Regions from separate parts of the Variovorax sp. SPNA7 genome, predicted to be linked through region 2. Evidence: predicted binding sites of a transcription regulator. Region 2 holds the regulator's gene; the other holds the start of a gene.

Region 1 (11,692 bases), 620 kb from region 2:
GAGCCCAACGCCTGGCAGCTCGTGGGCACCGGCATCGCGATCCACCTGGCCGACCCGGCCTATGCGGCGCTGATCCTTCCGCGCTCGGGCCTGGGCCACAAGCACGGCATCGTGCTCGGCAATCTCGTGGGCCTGATCGACAGCGACTACCAGGGCGAACTCAAGATCAGCGCCTGGAACCGCAGCGACACGCCTTTCGTGCTCCAGCCGATGGAGCGGCTCGCCCAACTCGTGATCGTGCCGGTGGTGCAGGCGCAGTTTCGCGTGGTCACAGAATTTGCAGCTTCGCAACGCGGCGAAGGCGGCTACGGTTCCACCGGCAAGCACTGACCGCTCCCCGTCTTGCCCGGCTTCGTGTCGGGCCCGTAAAGACCGGAACTGGCGGTTCGCGGCGCGCTCCTACGTTTCGGTGTGTGTCTTGCGTCATCCCCGTTGCGGGCGAGACGTTGGATACAGGCTTTGGCGCATCGGAATGCGCCGATTTATCCGAGGAGCCTCTCAACATGAAAATTTCAACGCGCTTCATTTCCATTGCCGCTTCCGTGGTGGCGCTTGCCACGCTCACGGCCTGCGTTGCTCCCGCGCCGGTCTATCACACCACGCGCTATCCCTACCAGGCACCGCCGCAGGCCGTTCCGTACCAGGAGGCGGCCTATGTCGAATACGGCCACGTGGCCAACATCGAGGTGCTGCGCAGCGAAACCGCGGGCACCGGCACCACCGGCGGCGGTGCCGTGGCGGGCGGTGTGCTCGGCGGCGTGGTGGGTAACCAGTTCGGGCACGGCAGCGGCCGCGCCGCGGCAACCGCCCTGGGCATCGTGGGCGGTGCGCTGCTGGGCAACACCATCGAAGGACAGGCCAGCGGGCCGCGGGCCTACGAGAGCTACCGCATCTCGGTGCAGACCGACCGCGGCGGCTACCGTGCCTTCGACGTGCAGCATCCGGGCGACCTGCGCATCGGCGACCGCGTGCGCATCGACAACGGCCAGATCTCGCGCATGTAGCCGTGTGCCGCAACAAGCAAAAAGCCGGGCACTGCCCGGCTTTTTGCTCGTTGCGGCGGTTTGCCCATGAGGTCAGTGCAGCAGGTCGTTGCCCGGCGCGGTCGGCGGCACCTTGAAAAAGGCCGTGCCCGCCGTTCCACTGCCGACTTCTTCTTCGGTGGCCTCGCGCACCGAGCGCACCGTGATGTCGAGCCGGATCGCGATGCCCGCGAGCGGATGGTTGCCGTCGAGCACCAGGTGGTCCGGATAGATCTCGGCCACGGTGTAGATCACGTCCTTGGGCATGGCTTCGCTCACGCCTGGGGGCAGGGCGGCGCCGTCGAAGGTCATGCCTTCCTCGGTGCCTTCGGGGAACAGCGAACGCGGCTCGAGAAAGAGCAGCTGGTCGTTGAAGTCGCCGAAGCCCTGTTCGGGCTCTAGCTGCAGTTGCACCCGGGCGCCGGGCTCGTGGCCCTGCAGGGCAGCTTCGATCACGTCGAAGAGGTCATCGCCTCCCACCATGAACTCCACCGGTTCGTCGAGCACGTCCAGAACTTCGCCCAGGGTGTCTTTCATCGTCCAGGTCAGGCCGACCACGCATTGTTCAGAGATTTCCATTGCAGAATTCTCCCATGGAGATTACACAACCGCTGCCGTTGCTCGGCGGCCTGAGCGCCGCGCAGTTCATGCGGCGGCACTGGCAGAAGAAACCGTTGCTGGTGCGCCAGGCCATTCCCGCCATGGTGCCACCGATCGAGCGCAGCGCGCTCTTTGCCCTGGCCGAGCGCGAAGACGTCGAATCGCGCCTCATCCGCCATGGCAAGGCCGGCTGGACGCTCAGGCATGGGCCGCTTGCGCGGCGCGCGCTGCCGCCGCGCAAGCAGCCGGCGTGGACGCTGCTGGTGCAGGGCGTCGACCTGCACCACGACGGCGTGCACGCGCTGCTGCAGCAGTTCCGCTTTCTGCCCGATGCGCGGCTGGACGACCTCATGATCAGCTATGCGAGCGACCAGGGCGGCGTGGGCGCGCATTTCGACAGCTACGACGTGTTCCTGCTGCAGGCGCAGGGCAGGCGGCGCTGGTCGATCGGCAAGCAGAGCGACCTGCGCCTGCAGCAGGGCGTGCCGCTCAAGATCCTCGAGAACTTCGAGCCCGAGCAAAGCTTCGTGCTCGAGCCGGGCGACATGCTGTACCTGCCGCCGCGCTATGCGCACGACGGCGTGGCGGTCGGCGACGACTGCATGACCTGCTCCATCGGCTTGCGGTCTTCCGCGGCCGGCGAGCTTGGCGCCGACCTGCTGGCGCGCGTGGCGCAGGCGTATGCGGAAGCGCTGGAAGATGCGGGCCCGGCCGAGCTGGCGCGCTACCGCGATCCGACGCAGCCCGCGGTCGAGGCACCGGCCGCCATGCCGGCCGCGCTGCAGGCCTTTGCGCGCAAGGCGGTCGACGCCGCGCTGCGCGATCCGGACGCCATCGACCGCGCGCTGGGCGAATCGCTGACCGAACCCAAGGCCAACGTCTGGTTCGAACAGGGCGCCGAGGCACCAGCTGAACTGCACGCCGTGGCGCTCGACCGCCGCACGCGCATGCTCTACGACGCGCGGCACCTCTACATCAATGGCGAGAGCTTTCGCGCAGGCGGGGCCGATGCAACGCTGATGCGGCGGCTGGCCGACCGCCGCGCGCTCGGGCCGCGCGAACTGGCGCGCGCGAGCGACGGTGCACTCGCACTGCTGGCCGAGTGGTGCGAAGCGGGGTGGGCCCATGCCGAATGAGAGTTTCGCGGCGTCCGCGCCGGCCTTGCCCGAAGGACGCTTCGATGGCCCCGAAGCCTTCGCGGGCATGGTGCGGGACGCGCTGTCGAGCGCAGCGCGGCAGGGGTGGAGGGAGCTGGTGTTCAGCGATCCCGACTTCGTCGACTGGCCGCTCGGCGAGCGGGCCAGCATCGAGGCGCTCCAGGCCTGGTCGGCCACGGGCCGCCGCCTCATGCTGCTGGCGCAGCGCTTCGATGCAGTCGAACGTTCACATGCGCGCTTCGTTGCGTGGCGGCGCATGTGGGATCACATCATCGAATGCCGCGCGGTGCGTGCAGAGGCGGGCAGCACCGCGGTGCCGAGCGCCATCTGGACGCCCGGGTGGTTCGCCCACCGCACCGATCCCGAGCGCAGCCGCGGCCTGTGCGGCTTCGATCCGCGGGCGCGGCGCGAACTGCGCGAAACAATCGATGAGTCGTGGCGAGTGGGCGTTGCCGCATTTCCGGCGTCGACACTGGGCTTGTAAGCCAATGCCGCGAATGAGGCCGCGAGACACAAACGGGCAGCGATGCGGGTCTAGAATTTTTTCGTTCTGACATCCATTGCCAAAGGAGTTTCCATGAAGAAGTCATCGTCCGTCCTGCTCGCTTCGTTGATCGCCGCTGCCGCACTCGTGGCCTGCGGAAAGAAAGAGGACGCCGCGCCGGCGGTTGTGACACCCCCGCCCGCTCCGGTGACCGAACCGGCCCCGCCGCCGCCCGCAGCTGCGCCGGCCCCGTCGACCACCGATCCGTCGGCCGCAACCACGCCTTCGCCGGGTGCATCCTCGGCGCTGGACGCCGCCAATGCCGCGACCGAAGCTGCCAAGAAGAACGAAGCGCCGAAGCAATAACCCGGGTGTTCATTCACCCCGGCAAAAAGCCGCCATGAGGCGGCTTTTTGCATGGGGGCTCGGAACAACACCGCGCGATCACACGTCCAGCCAGGGCGAGCCTTCCGACGCATTGGCCGTGAGCATCTCGGCCTCGTGCCCGCCAAGGGCTTCGGCCATCAGGCGCCGCACGATGTCGGGACGGTTGTTCTGCTCGCTCAGATGGGCCGCGACCACGTGGCGCAGGCCGTCGTGGCGCACCGCGCGCGCGATCTCCGCGGCCGCATCGTTCGACAGGTGTCCGTGCCTGCCGCCGACGCGCAGCTTCAGGAAGGCCGGATAGGCCGAATTGGCGAGCAGTTCGCTGTCGTGGTTGAACTCGAGCAGCAGCGCATGCACCCCGCTCAGGCGGGCCAGCACATGCGCGGTGGCATGGCCCAGGTCGGTCAGCACGCCCAGCGTGCGCGCACCGTCGGAGCAGCGAAGCTGCAGCGGCTCGCGCGCATCGTGCGGCACGGTGAAGGGCTGCACCGCGATATCGCCGACTGCAAACTCGGCGTCGTCCCGCGCGAGGTTGAGCCGGCCTTCGAAATCGCGGGCCCCGGTGGCCAGCCAGGTGCCTTCGCTCATCCAGACGGGAATGCGGTTGCGCCGCGACAGCGAGTGGGCGCAGCCGATGTGGTCGCCGTGCTCGTGGGTGACGAAGACCGCATCGATGTCGCCGGCCGCGAGCCCGGCCTTGGCGAGCCGCAGGTCGAGTTGCCGCAGGCCGAAGCCGCAGTCGACCAGGAGCCGCGAGGTGCGCCCGCCGCTGCTGGATTCCACCAGCGCGGCGTTGCCCGTGCTGCCGCTGCCGAGGCTTCGGAAGCGGAGCATGCGGCTTACTTCAGGTCGTCGGCAATGACCTGGACGATGCGCTGCGCGTTCGCCGAGGTTTCGGGCGCGCCGTTCGCGTTCAGCACCGAGACCGTGGTGCTCTCGCCCTGGCCGCCCTTCACGAGGATGCGGAACTTGATCGGTGCTTCGTTCTTGCCGGAGCTGCCGAACAGCTTGCCGAAGAAGCCGGGCTCCTTCTTGTCGGGATTCGGGGTCACGTAGCGCACGTAGTAGATGCCGGCGCTGCGGTCGCGGTCTTCCACGGTGAAGCCGGTGCGGTCGAGCGCCAGGCCCACGCGGCGCCATGCGCGGTCGAAGCCTTCGCTGATCTGCACGACCGGCTGGCCGCCCACATTGGCGACGGTGGCGGTCTTGGACGGCGCGGTGGTGGCGGCCAGGATCTTCGACTGCTCTTGCGTCACGCCGAGCTTGACCATCAGGCGGCGCAGGAATTCGGTCTCGAGTTCAGGATCGCTCGGGCGGGGCTGCCAGACGGTCTGGTCCTGGCGGCTGTTGTTGTAGACCTCCTGCATGCCGCGGTGGCTGATGAAGATCTCGGTGCCCGTGGGCGTGCGCTCCAGGCGCGTGCGGAAGCGGTCGAGCTCGCCGGTCGAGTAGACCGAATCGACCAGCTTGCCCAGCGTGCCGCGGATGATGTCCTGCGGCAGCTTGGCGCGGTTCTCGGCCCAGTCGGTTTCCATGATGCCGAGGTTGCGCTGCTCGGTGGTCAGGAGGAAGCCGCTTTCCTGCCAGAAGTCCTTCACCGGATCCCAGAGCTGGTCGGGCGAGCGGTTGATCACGATCCAGCGCTGCGTGCCCGAGCGCTCCATGCGGACGTCGCCGATGTTGGCCACCGCGGTGGGAATGCCCGGCGCGTTGGCGGCACCGGCCTGGTAGGCGTTGGCCGTGACCGCACCGCCCGGCACCGCATAGCGGTTTTCGCGCGAGAGCTGCGACAGGTCGGGCGGGACTTCGAGCGTGGGAGCCTTGCCGGCGCTCTTGTAGTCGATCTTGTCGCTCTCGAGAACGGAGCAGGCGGCGAGGCTGACAACGAGGGTGGCCAGCAGTGCAGCTCGCGAAATGTGCGAAAGGTTCTTCAACGTCGTCTTCCTTGTTGGAATGGGTTCGGTCAATCTGTGGGCCGCATTGCCCGCACTCTCTGAGCACGGTTCAGGCAAAAGGTTGCGTAACCTCGATGCGGCAGGGAAAGCGATGGGGTGTCGAGAAGAAAAACGGGAGTCAGCCCTTGAGCAGGCCGGTGGCGCGCAGGGCGGCCTCGACCACGGGCCGGTTCGTTTCCGCCAGCTCGGTGAGCGGCAGCCGCAATGCGCCGCCGCACAGCCCGAGCCTGGACATGGCCCACTTCAGCGGGATCGGATTGGGCTCCACGAACAGGTGGCGGTGCAGCGGCATCAGCTCGAACTGGATCTGCATCGCGCGGCGCACATCGCCTGCGATGGCCGCAACGCACAGCTCGTGCATCTTGCGCGGCGCGACGTTGGCCGTGACGCTGATGTTGCCCTGGCCGCCGCAGAGCATGAGGGCGACTGCGGTCGGGTCGTCGCCCGAGTACACGGCAAAGCTCTTGGGCAGGTCGCGGATGAGCCACTGCGCGCGCTCGATGTTGCCGGTGGCTTCCTTGATGCCGATGATGCCCGGCACCTGCGCCAGGCGCAGCACGGTGTCGTGCGCCATATCGGCCACGGTGCGGCCGGGCACGTTGTACAGCACGGTGGGCAGGTCGCCCACGGCTTCGGCGATGGCCTTGAAGTGCTGGTACTGGCCTTCCTGCGTCGGCTTGTTGTAGTAGGGCACGACCTGCAGCTGCGAATCGGCGCCCACGCCCTTGGCGAACTTGGCGAGCTCGATGGCTTCCTTGGTCGAGTTGGCGCCACAGCCGGCCATCACGGGCACGCGGCCCTTGGCCTGCTCGACCGCCACGCGGATGATCTCGCAATGCTCTTCCACGTCGACCGTGGGCGACTCGCCGGTGGTGCCGACCACGCCGAGGCAATCGGTGCCTTCGTCGATGTGCCAGTCGATCAGCCGGCGAAGGGCGGGGTAGTCGACACTGCCGTCGTCGTGCATCGGCGTGGCAAGAGCGACGATGCTGCCTGTCAGTTGCTCCAAGGGGAATCTCTCTGTCGGGTGGACGAAAGCGCCGATTCTACTGACTCCGGCGTCCCCGGAAACGGCGGCCCCGGGGGGCTCAATTTCCCTGCAGCAGATGGCGCGGGGGCTGGCCCGCGCTGGCATCGTCGACACGGATGGCCGCGATGCGCTGCACGAAGCGCGCCGGTTCGGCGAGGAAGCCGTCCTCGTAGGCCACCACGTGCAATTCCCGGCATGCGGCCAGCAGTTCGCCGGGCCGCAGCAGGAAGTCGGGGCGCGAGGGCTTGCCGACCATCTCGTTGCCCGCTGCGAAGGTTTCATACAGCAACACGCCGCCGGGCGCGACCGCGGCCACGATGTCCGCCATGCGCGGACGCCACAGGTAGTTGGTGACGACCACCGCGCCGAAGGCCTGGCCCGTGAAGGGCCAGGGGCCCGCCTCGATGTCGGCGGTCAGCACGTGGCCGAAGGCGCCCGCGGCCTCGGCAGCCTCGGCCGCGCGGTCCACGCCCGTCGCCGCATGCCCGCGCGCTGCGAACCAGCGCATGTGCCGCCCGTGGCCGCAGGCCACGTCAAGCACGGTGGCGCCAGGGGCGAGCAGGTGGGACCACCGCACGATCCATTCCGACGGCGCTGTTCCGCCATGCGAAGGTGCTACATCTTTCATAGCAATGATCAGAAGCAGGACCAGACCTGGTCGACCAGCGCCACCAGGAAATCCGGGTGGACGTAGAGCGCAAAGACGCCGCCCAGCGCCGCCAGCGCGGCGGCCAGCCAGCCGGCATGCACGAGGTGGTGGCGCATCTGCGGAGTCATGGGGCCATTGTCCTCCGCCAGGGTCAGCCGGGCACGGCGGCCGGCCGGCCGGCGCGCGCGATGGCGCTTTCCTTCACCGGCAGGTTGATCAGCGCCGCGAACACGCCCAGCGCGATCGCGATGTACCAGACGATGTCGTAGCTGCCCGTGGTGTCGTACAGGTAGCCGCCCAGCCAGACGCCGATGAACGAGCCGACCTGGTGGCTCAGGAACACGAAGCCGCTGAGCATCGACAGGTGCGCCACGCCGAAGATGCCCGCGATGATCGCGTTGGTGGCGGGCACCGTCGACAACCACAGGAAGCCCATGGCCGCCGAGAACACGTACACGCTGAGCGGCGAAATGGGCGCCAGCAGGAACAGCGCGATCGAGACCGCCCGCGCAAAGTAGATGGCCGCCAGGATCTTGCGCTTGGCCAGCTTCTGGCCCAGCAGCCCGACCGTGTAGGTGCCGAACACGTTGAAGAGCCCGATCAGCGCCAGCGCGTAGCCCGCCACCTCGGCCGGCAGGCGCTGGTCGCGCAGGTAGGTCGGCATGTGGATGCCGATGAAGGCGAGCTGGAAGCCGCAGACGAAATACCCCGCCATCAGCAGCCCGAAGCTCGGGTAGCGGAAGGCCTCGCCCACCGCCTGCAGCACCGACTGGTCGCGGTGCCCGGCGAGCGCGCCGCGCTGCGGTTCGCGCAGGCCGAAGGCCAGCGGCATGATCACCAGCGCCAGCATCGCCACCGCCGCGAGCGCGCTCTGCCAGCCCAGCTGCCTGATCAAGAGCCCCTCGATCGGCGCCAGCAGGAACTGCCCGAACGAGCCGGCCGCCGCCGCTACCCCCATGGCCCAGGAGCGCCGCTCGGCCGGAATCTGGCGCCCGATCACGCCGTAGACGACCGCATAGGTGGTGCCGGCCTGCGCCGCGCCGATCAGCACGCCGGCGCTCAGCGTGAACAGCAGCGGCGTGGGCGAATACGCCATGCCCAGCAGGCCCAGCGCATAGAACGCCGTGCCGGCGATCAGCACCCGGAAGGCGCCGAAGCGATCCGCCACCATGCCCGCGAACACGCCGAAGATGCCCCACGACAGGTTCTGCACGGCCAGCGCGAACGAGAAGGTCTGGCGGCTCCAGTCCTGCGCCTGCGTGATCGGCTGCAGCCAGAGGCCGAAGCCGTGGCGGATGCCCATGGAGAGCGTGACGATCATGGCGCCGCAGATCAGCACCTGCTTGACCGAGAGAGTGGGAGAAGAGGCTTGCATGCCATCGAATGTAGCGACTTGGCCACTTGGGCAGGCGCGCCGGCGGCCAAGGCCATTGATGATTTGTGGCGCCGGCTTTGATGCGCGGCACGCATCAAAGCCGGCGGCCTGCCGTGAACGCGCCGCGTGCCTGTATGGGTATCCAGTTGTTTGGTGGCGACTGACTACAATCCGCCCCCATGGCGACTCCCCCCAAGACTCCCCCCAGTTCATCGTCCGCGTCCTCCGGGTACTCGGAAGGCTCCATCCGCGTGCTCAAGGGCCTCGAGCCCGTGAAGCAGCGCCCGGGCATGTACACCCGGACCGACAACCCGCTGCACATCATCCAGGAAGTGCTCGACAACGCCGCCGACGAAGCGCTGGCGGGCCACGGCAAGAAGATCAAGGTCACGCTGCATGCCGACAACTCGGTCAGCATCGAGGACGACGGCCGCGGCATTCCCTTCGGCCTGCATCCTGAAGAAAAAGCCCCCGTGGTCGAGCTCGTGTACACCCGGCTGCACGCCGGCGGCAAGTTCGACAAGGGCTCGGGCGGCGCCTACAGCTTCTCGGGCGGCCTGCACGGCGTGGGCGTGTCGGTGACCAACGCGCTGTCGAAGCGCCTCGAAGTGACGACGCACCGCGAAGGCTCGATCGCCCGGCTGGCCTTCAGCGGCGGCGACGTGATCGAGGCGCTCGAAATCCGCAAGCTCGAAGCCGGCGAGCGCAAGCAGGGCACCACGGTGCGCGCCTGGCCCGACGCCAAGTACTTCGAGACCGCGGCGCTTCCGATGGCCGAGCTCACCCACCTGCTGCGCAGCAAGGCCGTGCTGATGCCGGGCGTGAGCGTCACGCTCACGGTCGAGAAGACCAAGGAAACGCAGCAGTGGCTCTACAAGGGCGGCCTGAGCGACTACCTGATGCAGACGCTCAACGGCGACCCGGTGATTCCGCTATTCGAAGGCAGTGGCCATGCCGACAAGAACGCCGACAACTTCGCCGAAGGCGAGGGCGCCGACTGGTGCGTGGCCTTCACCGAAGACGGCCAGCCGGTGCGCGAGAGCTACGTCAACCTGATTCCCACCAGCGCCGGCGGCACGCACGAGAGCGGCCTGCGCGACGGCCTGTTCACCGCGGTGAAGGGCTTCATCGAACTGCACTCGCTGCTGCCCAAGGGCGTGAAGCTGCTGCCAGAGGACGTGTTCGCACGCGCTTCGTACGTGCTGAGCGCCAAGGTGCTCGACCCGCAGTTCCAGGGCCAGATCAAGGAACGCCTCAATTCGCGCGATGCCGTGCGCCTGGTGTCGAGCTTCGTGCGCCCCGCGCTCGAACTCTGGCTCAACCAGCACGTCGACTACGGCCGGAAGCTCGCCGAACTCGCCATCAAGGCCGCGCAGACGCGCCAGCGCGCCGGGCAGAAGGTCGAGAAGCGCAAGGGCTCCGGCGTGGCCGTGCTGCCCGGCAAGCTGACCGATTGCGAGAGCAAGGACATCAGCCACAACGAAGTCTTCCTGGTCGAGGGCGATTCGGCCGGCGGCAGCGCCAAGATGGGCCGCGACAAGGAAAGCCAGGCCATCCTGCCGCTGCGCGGCAAGGTGCTCAACACCTGGGAAGTGGAGCGCGACCGGCTCTTCGCCAACACCGAAATCCACGACATCTCGGTGGCCGTGGGCGTCGATCCGCACGGCCCTGCCGACACGCCCGACATGAGCGGCCTGCGCTACGGCAAGATCTGCATCCTCTCCGATGCCGACGTGGACGGCTCGCACATCCAGGTGCTGCTGCTCACGCTGTTCTTCCGCCACTTTCCCAAACTCATCGAAGCCGGCCACGTGTATGTCGCAAAGCCGCCGCTGTTCCGCGTCGATGCGCCTGCGCGCGGCAAGAAGCCGGCCTCCAAGGTGTATGCGCTCGACGAGGGCGAACTCACGGCCACGCTCGACAAATTGCGCAAAGATGGCGTGCGCGAAGGCGCCTGGAGCATCAGCCGCTTCAAGGGCCTGGGCGAAATGAGCGCGGAACAATTGTGGGAAACCACGCTCAATCCCGATACCCGGCGCCTGATGAAGGTGCAATTGGGGCGCTTCGACTTCAGCTCGACCCAGGGCGAGATCACCAAGCTCATGGGCAAGGGCGAGGCAGCCGCCCGGCGCGAACTGATGGAACTGCGCGCCGACGATGTCGATATCGATGTTTGACCACCCTCGTGAAAATTCCAGATCTCATGCGTCCGTTGCTCCTGGCCCTGCTGCTGTGCGCGCAGCAGGGGCTCGCGCACGCCGCTGACGTCTACGGCTACATCGACAGCAAGGGCGTGGCGCACTTCGCGTCCGAAAAGATCGACGAGCGCTACCAGGTCTTCTTTCGCCGCGGCCAGAGCTTCGACACCGCGCAGGGCCTGGCACCGTTCGCGCGCGGCGGGCGCAAGCTCGACGGCAAGGTGCCACAGGCCTCGCAGACCCTGCTGGCCCTGTTCGAGGCCTCGCCAAGCTACAAGACCGCCAAGGCCGCGCTGCGCGATGCGGCGAACAAGCATTCGATCGACTACGAATTGCTGCAGGCGCTGATCGCCACCGAATCGGGCTTCGATGCCCAGGCCGTTTCGCCCAAGGGCGCGATGGGGCTGATGCAGCTCATGCCGGCCACCGCGCAGCGCTACGGCGTGGCAGCCGACAAGCGCAGCACCATCGAGAAGAAGCTGTTCGATCCGCGCATCAACATTGGCGCGGGCTCTCGTTACCTGCGCGACCTGATCGCCATGTTCCCGGGCCAGATCGAGCTGGCGCTCGCTGCCTACAACGCGGGCGAAGGCGCGGTGCAGCGCGCGGGCAACAAGATCCCCAACTACAAGGAAACGCAGAACTACGTGCAGACCGTGCTGCAGCTCTACGCCTACCTCAAGCCATCGGCGGCGGGATCGTCGGCCATGGCGGGTGGCGGCGGGCGCGGCGGCAAGACGCCGGGGCGCATCCGCATGGAACTCACCGTACCCAAGGGCGGCGCCCTGGGCCGCGGCAACATGCCGCCCGATTCGCCGGGCGCCATACCGGCCAT
Region 2 (11,692 bases):
CGCGCGGGCTGACGCTTGCCGAGACGATCGCCCTGCCGGACCACTACGATTTCGAAGGCTGGCAGCGTCCTGCCGGCACCGGGCAGCGCCTCGTCTGCACCGAAAAAGATGCCGTCAAGCTGTGGCCCAGGGCGCCCGATGCGCTTGCGGTGCCGCTGGACTTCGCACCCTCGCCAGAATTCTTCGCCGCGCTCGACGCAAAGCTATCATCGCTCGATGGATACCAAGCTGCTTGAACTGCTCGTCTGCCCCGTCACCAAGGGCCCGTTGACCTGGAACCCCGAGAAGCAGGAGCTCTGCTCGCGCAGCGCACGCCTGGCCTACCCGGTGCGCGACGGCATTCCCGTTCTGCTCGAGAACGAAGCCCGCACGTTGTCCGACGAAGAGCTGGGGCTGTGAGCTTCACCGTCCTGGTGCCGGCCCGGCTGGCTTCGACGCGGCTGCCCAACAAGCCGCTGGCCGACATTGCCGGCCTGCCCATGGTGGTGCGCGTGGCCCGGCGTGCCAGCCAATCCGCAGCCGCGCGCGTGGTGGTGGCCGGCGACGATGCATCCATCGTCGCGGCATGCAGGACGCATGGCGTGGAAGCCATCCTGACCCGCCAGGACCACCCGAGCGGCTCCGACCGCCTGGCCGAAGCCTGCGAGCAACTGGGTCTGGACGGCAATGACATCGTCGTCAACGTCCAGGGCGACGAGCCGCTGATCGATCCCGCGCTCATCGACGCCGTGGCATCCGCGCTGGCCACGCATCCGGAAGCCGCCATGAGCACGGCGGCCCACGAGATCGACTCGCTCGACGACTTCCTGAATCCAAACGTGGTGAAGGCGGTGCTCGATGCACAGGGCAACGCGCTGTATTTCAGCCGCGCGCCCATTCCGTGGTGGCGCGACGGTTCCGCCAACGGTGCGCCGCCTTCCGTGCTGCCCGCACCGGCGCCGCTGCGGCACATTGGCATCTACGGCTACCGCGCCGGCTTCGTGCGCAGCTTTCCTTCGCTGGCACCCGCACCCGTCGAGGCCACCGAAGCGCTCGAACAGCTGCGCGCGCTGTGGCACGGGCATCGCATCGCGGTGCACGTCAGCCATGTCGCACCTGGGCCCGGCGTCGATACCCCTGCGGACCTCGAGCGCGTGCGCGCGGTCTTCGCCGCCGATCCGGCGCGCTGAAAAAGTGCGCTGCTGCGAGGGCGGCAGCGGAAAATCATCACGCTGTCGCATGCTATCCTCGACGCAACTCCGCCTTGCCCCGCTCCCGGGCTGACGCTTGGCGCGACACAAGATCGAAGAACCCTCCGAGGACACCATGAGACTAATTTTGCTGGGCGCGCCCGGGGCGGGCAAAGGCACGCAAGCGGCCTTCATCTGCCAGAAATACGGCATTCCTCAAATTTCGACCGGTGACATGCTGCGCGCTGCCGTCAAGGCGGGCACCCCGCTCGGGCAGCAGGCCAAGGCCGTCATGGAGTCGGGCGGCCTCGTGAGCGACGACCTGATCATCAACCTCGTGAAGGAACGCATCGCGCAACCCGATTGCGCCGGCGGCTTCCTGTTCGACGGCTTCCCGCGCACCATTCCGCAGGCCGACGCCATGAAGGCGGCCGGCGTCAAGCTCGACTACGTGCTCGAGATCGACGTGCCGTTCAGCGACATCATCGAACGCATGAGCGGCCGCCGCTCGCATCCTGCGTCGGGCCGCACCTACCACGTCAAGTTCAATCCGCCCAAGGTCGAAGGCAAGGACGACATCACGGGCGAAGACCTGATCCAGCGCAAGGACGACGAGGAAGAAACCGTGCGCAAGCGGCTCGAGGTCTACAGCCAGCAGACGCGCCCGCTGGTCGACTACTACTCGGCCTGGGCCAAGGCCGATCCGGCCTCGGCGCCGAAGTACCGCGCCATCCAGGGCGTCGGCAGCGTCGAAGAGATCAAGCAGCGCGCACTCGCGGCCCTCAGCAGCTGAATCTCGTCGGCTGCCCGCGGCCGCCGCTCAGGCGGCCGCCGTTTCCATCAGTTCCAGCATCAGTGCGATGCGCGCCTTGACGGGCGTCAGCGCACCGGCGTCCCGCAGCAGATCGCCGGGCTTCGGCAGGATGCGTCCATTCGCGCAGCGGGTGGCACGCAGCACCGCCACGCCGGCATCCTGAGCCCGCAGTGCCGCTGCCTCGAGCGCATGGTGCACCGTGCCATTGCCGGTCGCGGCCACGACCAGCCCGCGAACCGGTTCGGCAACGCCCGATGCGCGCTCCTGCAGCAGCAGATCGACGAGCGCGCCGCTTGCGCCTGCATGGCTGGTGACGATCTCCACGCGCGGCCAGCGCACCGCCGCCCCTGCCTTCGCTTCAGGAATCTTCGAGGCCCCGCCCACCGCCTGCGGCCAGTCGCGCAGGCGCCGCACCGCGCCCTCTTCCACGTAGCCGACCGGCCCTGCATCGCCCGATGAAAACGCGTCGGGGCGATAGGTGTGCACCTTCTGCACATCCAGCGCGCCGTGGATGGCACCCGCGCAGACCACCGTCACGCCATGCGCCGCCGGCGTGGCCGCGACGGCGATCGCATCGCGCAGGTTCTGCGGACCATCGGGCGAGAGCGAACTGGCCGGGCGCATGGCGCAGGTCAGCACCACGGGCTTGCCGGGCGCAAGCACCGCCTGGAGGAAGAACGCCGTTTCCTCGATGGTGTCGGTGCCGTGCGTGATCACCACGCCCGCCACGTCGGCCTCGGCCAGCCAGGAGGCGCAGCGCCCGGCGAGCTGCAGCCAGACGTCGAAAGCCATGTCCTTGCTGTCGAGCTGCGCCACCTGCTCCGCGACAAGCGCCACGCCTGCGGGCGCGTCGATGCCGCCGAGCAGGTCCGCCACACCCACCTCTCCAGCGGTGTAGCCGATGTTGTCGGCGCCGCTCGCGGCCCGGCCTGCGATGGTGCCGCCAGTGCCCAGGACCACGACGCGCCGCAGGCTGGGCGAAAGGGAATTAACCATGGGTTGCCAACTTTTAAAAACTGGTTAAAAATACAGGTACTGGATATTCAGCCAGTGCCGCAAGGAACCACATATGCAGTTCGCCGTGAAGCTTACCGCCCGCCAGCAGCAGATCCTGGACTTGATCCAGAGCGCCATCGCCCGTACCGGCGCGCCGCCCACGCGGGCCGAAATCGCCAATGAGCTCGGGTTCAAGTCGGCCAATGCCGCCGAGGAGCACCTGCAGGCCCTGGCCCGCAAGGGCGTGATCGAACTTGTCAGCGGCACTTCGCGCGGCATCCGGCTCAAGGGCGACGCGCTGCGTTCGCTCAACGAGTCGCGCCACCGTGAAGGCGGCCAGTTCTCCCTCTCGCTGCCCGGCATGTCGCAACTCGCGCTGCCCCTCATCGGCCGCGTGGCGGCGGGCTCGCCCATCCTCGCGCAGGAACATGTCGACCAGACCTACTACGTCGAGAACACGCTGTTCCAGCGCCAGCCCGACTACCTGCTCAAGGTGCGCGGCATGTCGATGCGCGACGCCGGCATCATGGACGGCGACCTGCTCGCGGTCCAGGCCACCAAGGAGGCGCGCAACGGCCAGATCGTGGTGGCCCGGCTGGGCGACGAAGTCACGGTCAAGCGCCTCAAGCGCAACAAGCAGGTCATCGAGCTGCACGCCGAAAACCCCGACTACCCAACCATCGTGGTCCAGCCCGGCGAGCCCTTCGAGATCGAAGGGCTGGCGGTGGGCCTGATCCGCAACACCATGCTGATGTAGGCCGCGCAGCCTGCACCCCATCCGGCCGCAACAGGTGGCGGGCGTATGGCGCTTTGTCGCCATCACCCTGTTGCGTCCATTCAAAGAAATCCTGCCTGTGTTCAACCTCAGACTTTTTTGGAGTTCACATGGGAATCGCCCTCCTCGCCATCGCTGATTTGTGGATGCCGCTGCAATCGCTTGCAAGCCGGCTGCTGCCGGCACGCCGTCCGGCTCGCCGAGACACCGGCAGCACCTCCGCCGGGTTGCGCTACGTCGCGGTCCGGCCGGCCTGCACGGCCCGCGCCCAGGCGGCAGCTACCAGCACAGCGCCGGCACCGGTGCGGCCGCTGCGCGTCATTCGCGTGGTCGACGGCCACCAAGGCGACAAACGCAGCACCAACCGAATGGTGATTTCGGGCCGCATGGCCGATGTCTGCGCCGAGCTCGACCGCCTGGCGGCACTCGAGGCGATGGAAACGATCAGCACCGCGCCCCGCTCCACCCAGCTGCACTGAACCCGTGCAACCCCCGGTGACCGTTACCCGGGGTGGGTATCCAAACGTTCACACGCGCGTCATGCCAATGCTGCGAGGCACAATGGCACGCCATGAACATTGTGATCCTCGACGATTACCAGGACGCCGTGCGCAAGCTGCGCTGCGCCGCCAAGCTGGACGCGTACGCAGCCAAGGTCTACACCAACACGGTCAAGGGCATCGGGCAGCTCTCGGTTCGGCTGAAGGATGCCGACGTGATCGTGCTGATCCGCGAGCGCACCCACATTTCTCGCCAGCTGATCGAAAAGCTTCCCAAGCTCAAGCTCATTTCGCAGACCGGGCGCGTCGGCGGCCACATCGACGTCACTGCGTGCACGGAGCGCGGCGTGGCGGTGGCCGAGGGCACCGGCTCGCCCCAGGCGCCTGCCGAGCTGACCTGGGCGCTGATCATGGCGGCCATGCGCCGCCTGCCGCAGTACATCAGCAACCTGAAGCACGGGGCCTGGCAGCAATCGGGGCTCAAGTCGGCCTCCATGCCGCCGAATTTCGGGCTGGGCTCGGTGCTCAAGGGCAAGACGCTCTGCATCTGGGGCTACGGCCGCATCGGCCAGCTGGTGGCGCGCTACGGGCAGGCCTTCGGCATGCAGGTGGTGATCTGGGGGCGCGAGGCAAGCTGCGCCAAGGCCCGCTCCGACGGCTTCCAGGTGGCGCAGAACCGCCACGAGTTCTTCGCCGCGGCCGACGTGCTGTCGGTGCATCTGCGGCTCAACGAGGAAACCACCGGCCTGGTCAAGCTCGAGGATCTTTCGCGCATGAAGCCGACGGCGCTCTTCGTCAACACCTCCCGCGCCGAACTGGTCGAGGCCGATGCGCTGCTCGCTGCGCTCAACCGCGGCCGGCCCGGACTGGCGGCGGTCGACGTGTTCGAGAGCGAGCCGCCGCTGCAGGGCCATGCGCTGCTGCGGCTGGAGAACTGCATCTGCACGCCGCACATCGGCTATGTCGAGCAGGACAGCTACGAAAGCTATTTCGGCCAGGCTTTCGACAATGTCGTGAGCTTCATCAAGGGCAATCCCACCAACATCGTGAATCCCGGCGCGCTGCAGGTTCGCCGGTGAATCCATGAGCCGCCGGCCCGCGCCCCGCGGCGCACTGTGGGCCTTGCTGGCCGGCAATTTCGTGATCGGCACGGGCGTGATGGTGGTGCCGGGCACGCTCAATGAAATCAGCACTTCGCTTTCTGTCTCCGTCGCGACAGCGGGCCAGCTGATCACGGTCGCCGCGATCGTGATGTGCCTGGGCGCGCCGCTGCTGGCGGCAGCGGTCGCAGGCTGGGACCGCCGCCAGCTGCTCGCCCTTACGTTGCTCTGGTACGCGGCCGGGCACGCCATTGCGGCGCTGATGCCGAGCTTCGGCGCCTTGCTGCCGGTGCGCATGCTCACGGTGGTCGCGCCCGCCATCTTCACGCCCCAGGCCGCGGCCTGCGCCGGCATGTTGGTGCCGCCTGAGCATCGCGGCCGCGCCGTGACCTTCGTCTTTCTGGGCTGGTCGCTGGCCTCGGTGCTCGGACTGCCCATCGGTGCGCTGGTGGGCGGCCATCTCGGCTGGCGCATGGCGTTCGGTGCAATCGCACTGCTGAGCATCGCCAGCGCGGTATCGATCTGGCTGACCCTGCCGCAGGGGATTCGTCCCGCGGCGCTGACGGCGGCTGCCTGGTCGCGCGTGCTGCGCAGCCCGGTGCTGATGGGCATCGTCTCGGTCACTGCGCTGCAGGGGGCCGGCCAGTTCGTGCTGTTCAGCTACTTCGGGCCGATCCTGAAGCGGGACTTCGGCGCGGATCCCACCACGCTGAGCCTGATGTGGGCGCTGTTCGGCGTGTTCGGCCTCGCGGGCAACATGCTCGTGAGCCGGTTCATCGACCGTGTGGGCGCGGGCCGGATGGTGCTCCTGACGAGTTCGCTGATCGCGCTGAGCCTGTTCCTGTGGCCATGGGCCGGCACGCTGCCGTGGCTGGCGGCGGTGCTCGTGCCCTGGGGCCTGGGCTGCTTTGCGACCAATTCGGCGCAGCAGGCACGGCTGGTCGGCCTGGCCCCCGCGCTCGCGCCGGGCTCGGTGGCGCTGAACAGTTCCGGCATCTATGTCGGCCAGGCGGTGGGTGCCGGGCTGGGTGGATGGCTGCTTGCCAACGACGCGGTGGCGTGGATGAACTGGGCCGGTTTCGCCCTGCTGCTCGCGGCCATCGGCCTGAGCGTGGCCATCGACCGCAGCCGCCGGCCGGCCTGACCGCGCGGCGGCCTCGCGTAAAACCCGGCATGGCCCTGCAGCCGATGGCTGCAAAATCGAAGGCTGCGCAAACTCCGGGCCCGGTGCCTGCAGGCGGACCCGGACACCCACCAACCAGCGAAGATCTTTTTTCCAATGACAGTCAACTACACCCGGATCGGCGTCGTCGGCGCCGGCGCCATGGGCCGAGGCATCGCACAGATCGCGGCCCAGGCGGGCAGCGAAGTGCTGCTGCTCGACAGTTTTGCAGGTGCCGCCGAACGCGGACGCGAAGCCCTCGCGGCCCAATGGAACAAGCTGCACGAGAAGGGCAAGATCGACGCCGCGGCGCGCGATGCGCAGATCGCCCGCGTGAAGGCGGTCGACTCGGTCGGGGCATTGGCTCAATGCGACCTGGTGATCGAGGCAGTGGTCGAAGACCTCGAAGTCAAGCGCAAGCTGTTCCGCGAGCTCGAAACGGTCGTCGCGCCCACGGCCACGTTGGCCACCAACACCTCGTCGCTGTCGGTCACGGCCATTGCGGCCGGGCTCGCGAATCCGGAGCGCGTGGCGGGCTTTCACTTCTTCAACCCGGTGCCGCTGATGAAGGTGGTCGAAGTGGTGGCCGGCTTCAAGACTTCGGCCGAGGTCTGCAAGCAGCTCGCAGGCTATGCGGTGCAGATGGGTCACAGCGCCGTGCAGGCGCAGGACACGCCGGGCTTCATCGTCAACCACGCGGGCCGCGGCTATGGCACGGAAGCACTGCGCATCGTCGGCGAAGGCGTGGCCGATTTCGCCACCATCGACCGCATCCTGAAGGACCAGGCCGGTTTTCGCCTGGGCCCCTTCGAGCTGATGGACCTGACCGCGCTCGACGTGTCGCATCCGGTGATGGAATCGATCTACCACCAGTACTACGAGGAGCCGCGCTTCCGGCCCAGCGTGATCACCGCCCAGCGGCTTGCGGCCGGCGTGCTCGGGCGCAAGACCAATGAAGGCTTCTACCGCTACAACGACGGCGTGATGCAGCAGCCCGCCGAGCCGGCGGTGCCGGTGGTGGCGGCGATGCCCTCGGTCTGGGTTTCGCCGCGCGCCGCGCGCCGGGCCGAGTTGCTGCGGCTGGTGAACGCGCTGGGCGCGCAGATCGACAGCGGCGCCACGGCGGCGCCCACGTCGCTGATCCTGGTGGCCCCGCTGGGCTTCGACGTGACCACGGTGGCCGCGGTCGAGCGGCTGGACGCCACGCGCACCATGGGCATCGACATGCTGATCGACGATGCCGCCACCAAGCGCCGCGTGCTCGCCACCAACCCCGCCACGCGGCGCGACATCCGCGATGCGGCGCATGCGCTCTTCGCGCGCGATGCAAAGGCCGTGAGCGTGATCCGCGACAGCGGCGGCTTCGTGACGCAGCGCGTGATCGGCACCATCGTGAACATTGCCGCCGACATGTGCCAGCAGCGCGTCTGCTCGCCGGCCGACCTCGAAACCGCGGTGCAGCTGGGCCTGGGCTATCCGCGCGGCCCGCTCGCCATGGGCAACCTGTACGGGCCGACCAACATGCTCGAAGTGCTGTTCAACCTGCAGACCGTCTACGGCGATCCGCGCTATCGCCCGAGCCCGTGGCTGCGCCGCCGCGGCGCGATCGGCCTGAGCCTGCTGCACGAAGAAGAATAAGCAGACCAACACCAAAAAACGAAAGCATCACAGCGATGACCGCCGAACTGAAGAGCACCAGCGAGGGACGCACCATGGTGCTGACGATCGCCAACCCGACCCAGCGCAATGCCCTGGGCCCCGAGATCTACGCCGCCGGCATCGAGGCGCTCAACGGCGCCGAGAGCAGCGACGAAATCCGCAGCGTCGTCATCGTGGGCGAAGGCGCATGGTTCTGCGCCGGCGGCTCGCTGCAGCGGCTGTCCGACAACCGCCAGCGCGACCCGTCGGTGCAGGCCGAAAGCATCGAGGGCCTGCACAACTGGATCGACTCGATCCGCGCCTTTCCCAAGCCCATCATCGCTGCGGTCGAAGGCGCGGCCGCAGGTGCCGGCTTCTCGCTGGCACTGGCCTGCGATTTCGTGGTGGCCGCGCGCGACGCGGTCTTTGCGGCGTCGTACAGCAACGTGGCGCTCTCGCCCGACGGCGGCCTGAGCTGGCAGCTCGCGCGTGCATTGCCGCGCCAACTGGCCAGCGAGTGGCTGATGTGCGGCGAGCGCATCGGCGCGCCGCGGCTGCATGCGCTCGGACTGGTCAATGAACTGAGCGAGCACGGCCAGGCGCTTGCAAGCGCCCTGGCGCTGGCGGCCCGGCTCAATGAGCGTGCGCCCAACTCGCTGGCCAGCATCAAGGAACTGCTCAGCGAAGCGCCCGGCGCCACGTTTGCATCGCAGCTCTCGCAGGAGCGCGACCACTTCGTGCGCAACCTGCACCACCCGAATGCGGGCATCGGCATTGCCGCGTTCATCGAGAAGAAACCACCGCACTACGAGTAGCGGCACGCCGTCGCTCCTGCGACACCCTCCAGTTTTTCAGTCGCCGACAGGACAGACCAATGGACGACCCCATTCTTACCATCGAAGAACGTGAAGCGATCAACAGTGGTCGCTGGTTTTCTTCTCTTTCTCCATCGCTACGGCACGACATTCTCCGATGCGCCTTTGTCAAACGCTTCAAGGACGGCGACCTGATCGCTGCCCGCGGCGATCCTCCCGACCACTGGATCGCCTGCGCCAAGGGCGCGGTGCGCGTCAGCTCGACGGCCGTCTCGGGCAAGCAGGTGACGCTGACCTACGTGGAGCCGGGCATCTGGTTCGGCGACGTGGCAATGTTCGACGGGGACCGGCGCACGCACGATGCCTATGCGCACGGGGACACCACCATCCTGTGCGTGGCGCGGGCCGACTTCCAGAAGATCCTGGCTGCGCACGTGGAGCTGTACGAAGCGCTGATGCGGCTGCAGGCGCGCCGCATCCGAACGCTGTTCGGGCTGGTGGAAGACCTCAACACCCTGCCCCTGCGTGCACGACTGGCCAAGCAACTCATCCACCTGGTGCGCAGCTACGGCGTGCCCAACCTGGAAGACGGCAGCCAGATGCGCATCGGCCTGCAGCTGGCGCAGGAAGAACTCGCCCAGCTGCTCGGCGCCTCGCGCCAGCGCGTCAACCAGGAACTCAAGACCATGGAACGCGAGGGCACCATCCGCATCGAGCCGGGCGGCCTGGTCGTATTGGACCGCGCAGCATTGATGCGCGTCTCGGAAGCAGATCATTGACATGAGCCAGGACTTCTCCAACTTCATCGGCACCCGTGCGGTCTCGCAGCAGCATGCCTTCGACGTCGAAGCGCTTGCCGCGTGGCTGGCGAAGAACCTCGACGGCTTCAAGGGCCCGCTGACGGTCGAGATGTTCAAGGGCGGGCAATCGAACCCGACCTACAAGCTCGTCACGCCCACGCAGAGCTACGTGATGCGCGCCAAGCCCGGCCCCGTTGCCAAGCTGCTGCCCTCGGCCCATGCCGTGGAGCGCGAATTCAAGGTCATGAGCGGCCTGGCCGGCACTGACGTGCCCGTGCCGCGCATGCACTGCCTGTGCGAAGACGAGGCCGTGATCGGCCGTGCTTTCTATGTGATGGAGTTCATGCAGGGCCGCGTGCTGTGGGACCAGGCCCTGCCCGGCATGGACAACGCCGGGCGCGCGGCCATCTACGACGAGATGAACCGCGTCATCGCGGCGCTGCACACCGTGAAGTTCGCCGAGCGCGGCCTCGCGGACTACGGCAAGCCCGGCAACTACTTCGAGCGCCAGATCGGCCGCTGGAGCAAGCAGTACAAGGCCTCGGCCGATGGCGCCGGCGAACTGTCGCAGCCGATCGAGGCCATGGAGCGCCTGATCGACTGGCTTCCCGCCCATATGCCGGCGAGCGCGCGCGACGAGGCCAAGGTTTCGATCGTCCATGGCGACTACCGCCTGGACAACGTGATGTTCCATGCCACGGAGCCGCGGATCATCGCGGTGCTCGACTGGGAGCTCTCCACGCTGGGCCATCCGCTGGCGGACTTCAGTTACCACTGCATGTCCTGGCACATGCCCCCCACCACGGGCCGCGGCATCGGCGGCGTGGATGTCGCGGCGCTGGGCATTCCCACCGAGAGCGAATACATCCGCCGGTACTGCGAGCGCACGGGCATCACCACGCCCGAGGCGCTGGCGCCCGATTGGAATTTCTACCAGGCCTACAACCTGTTTCGCATGGCCGCGATCCTGCAAGGCATTGCCAAGCGGGTCGAGGCAGGCACCGCATCGAGCGAGCAGGCCGTGGCCTCGGCCCGCGGCGCGCGCCCCATGGCCGAAATGGCCTGGCAGTTTGCCCAAAAGGCATAACCGCCCCCACACCCCACCAGGAGACAGACGATGGACTTCGAATACTCGGCAAAAACCAAGGAACTCCAGAAGCGCGTGAGCGCATTCATGGATGCGCACATCTATCCGGCCGAAGCCGAGTATTCCGCCGAGCTGGCCGCCAACACGGCCGCAGGCAAGCGCTGGACCGCGCTCAAGACCGTCGAGAAGCTCAAGGAAAAGGCCAAGGCCCAGGGCCTGTGGAACCTGTTCCTGCCGGTCGACAGCGCGGCCGCCTCGGGCTACGAAGGCGCGGGCCTCACCAACCAGGAATACGCGCCGCTGGCCGAGATCATGGGCCGCGTGCCATGGGCCTCGGAAGCCTTCAACTGCTCGGCGCCGGACACCGGCAACATGGAGACCATTGCCCGCTACGGCTCCGAAGCCATCAAGGCGCGCTGGCTCAAGCCGCTGCTCGAAGGCCAGATCCGCTCGGCCTTCGCCATGACCGAGCCCGACGTCGCCTCCAGCGATGCCACCAACATCTCGACCCGCATCGAACGCCAGGGCGACGAGTACGTGATCAACGGCCGCAAGTGGTGGATCTCGGGCGCAGCCGATCCGCGCTGCGCCGTCTTCATCACCATGGGCAAGAGCGACCCCGATGCGCCCAGGCACTCGCAGCAGAGCATGATCATCGTGCCGGCCGACGCCAAGGGCATCCGCATCGTGCGGCCGCTCAATGTGATGGGCTACGACGACGCGCCGCACGGCCACGTCGAGATGTACTTCGAGAACGTGCGCGTGCCGGCCGACAACATGCTGCTCGGCGAAGGCCGCGGCTTCGAGATCGCCCAGGGCCGCCTCGGCCCCGGACG

Evidence for each region. Region 2 encodes LexA, which represses DNA repair genes until DNA is damaged. Its sites were predicted from a motif close to ACTGTATNNNNATACAGT; they were not measured.
Region 1: the regulator LexA is predicted to act here: its motif matches at 8,789-8,806, upstream of RZE77_RS17910 (DNA topoisomerase IV subunit B).

The regions. Positions count from the first base shown of each region.
Region 1 covers NZ_CP138513.1:3,823,534-3,835,225, reverse strand. Annotated here, with positions in the region: gene dut (dUTP diphosphatase) at 1-330, shown strand, start outside; gene RZE77_RS17965 (outer membrane lipoprotein) at 504-1,004, shown strand; gene RZE77_RS17960 (FKBP-type peptidyl-prolyl cis-trans isomerase) at 1,077-1,601, opposite strand; gene RZE77_RS17955 (JmjC domain-containing protein) at 1,616-2,758, shown strand; gene RZE77_RS17950 (hypothetical protein) at 2,748-3,263, shown strand; gene RZE77_RS17945 (hypothetical protein) at 3,357-3,629, shown strand; gene RZE77_RS17940 (MBL fold metallo-hydrolase) at 3,708-4,484, opposite strand; gene bamC (outer membrane protein assembly factor BamC) at 4,490-5,584, opposite strand; gene dapA (4-hydroxy-tetrahydrodipicolinate synthase) at 5,724-6,572, opposite strand; gene RZE77_RS17925 (class I SAM-dependent methyltransferase) at 6,694-7,263, opposite strand; gene RZE77_RS17920 (hypothetical protein) at 7,272-7,412, opposite strand; gene RZE77_RS17915 (MFS transporter) at 7,436-8,659, opposite strand; gene RZE77_RS17910 (DNA topoisomerase IV subunit B) at 8,839-10,836, shown strand; gene RZE77_RS17905 (lytic transglycosylase domain-containing protein) at 10,863-11,692, shown strand, end outside.
Region 2 covers NZ_CP138513.1:3,207,530-3,219,221, forward strand. Annotated here, with positions in the region: gene lpxK (tetraacyldisaccharide 4'-kinase) at 1-236, shown strand, start outside; gene RZE77_RS15035 (Trm112 family protein) at 217-399, shown strand; gene kdsB (3-deoxy-manno-octulosonate cytidylyltransferase) at 396-1,169, shown strand; gene adk (adenylate kinase) at 1,306-1,962, shown strand; gene RZE77_RS15050 (asparaginase) at 1,990-2,979, opposite strand; gene lexA (transcriptional repressor LexA) at 3,053-3,736, shown strand; gene RZE77_RS15060 (hypothetical protein) at 3,865-4,233, shown strand; gene RZE77_RS15065 (D-2-hydroxyacid dehydrogenase family protein) at 4,326-5,333, shown strand; gene RZE77_RS15070 (MFS transporter) at 5,338-6,498, shown strand; gene RZE77_RS15075 (3-hydroxyacyl-CoA dehydrogenase) at 6,634-8,154, shown strand; gene RZE77_RS15080 (oxepin-CoA hydrolase, alternative type) at 8,190-8,969, shown strand; gene RZE77_RS15085 (Crp/Fnr family transcriptional regulator) at 9,029-9,748, shown strand; gene RZE77_RS15090 (phosphotransferase) at 9,750-10,856, shown strand; gene RZE77_RS15095 (acyl-CoA dehydrogenase family protein) at 10,887-11,692, shown strand, end outside.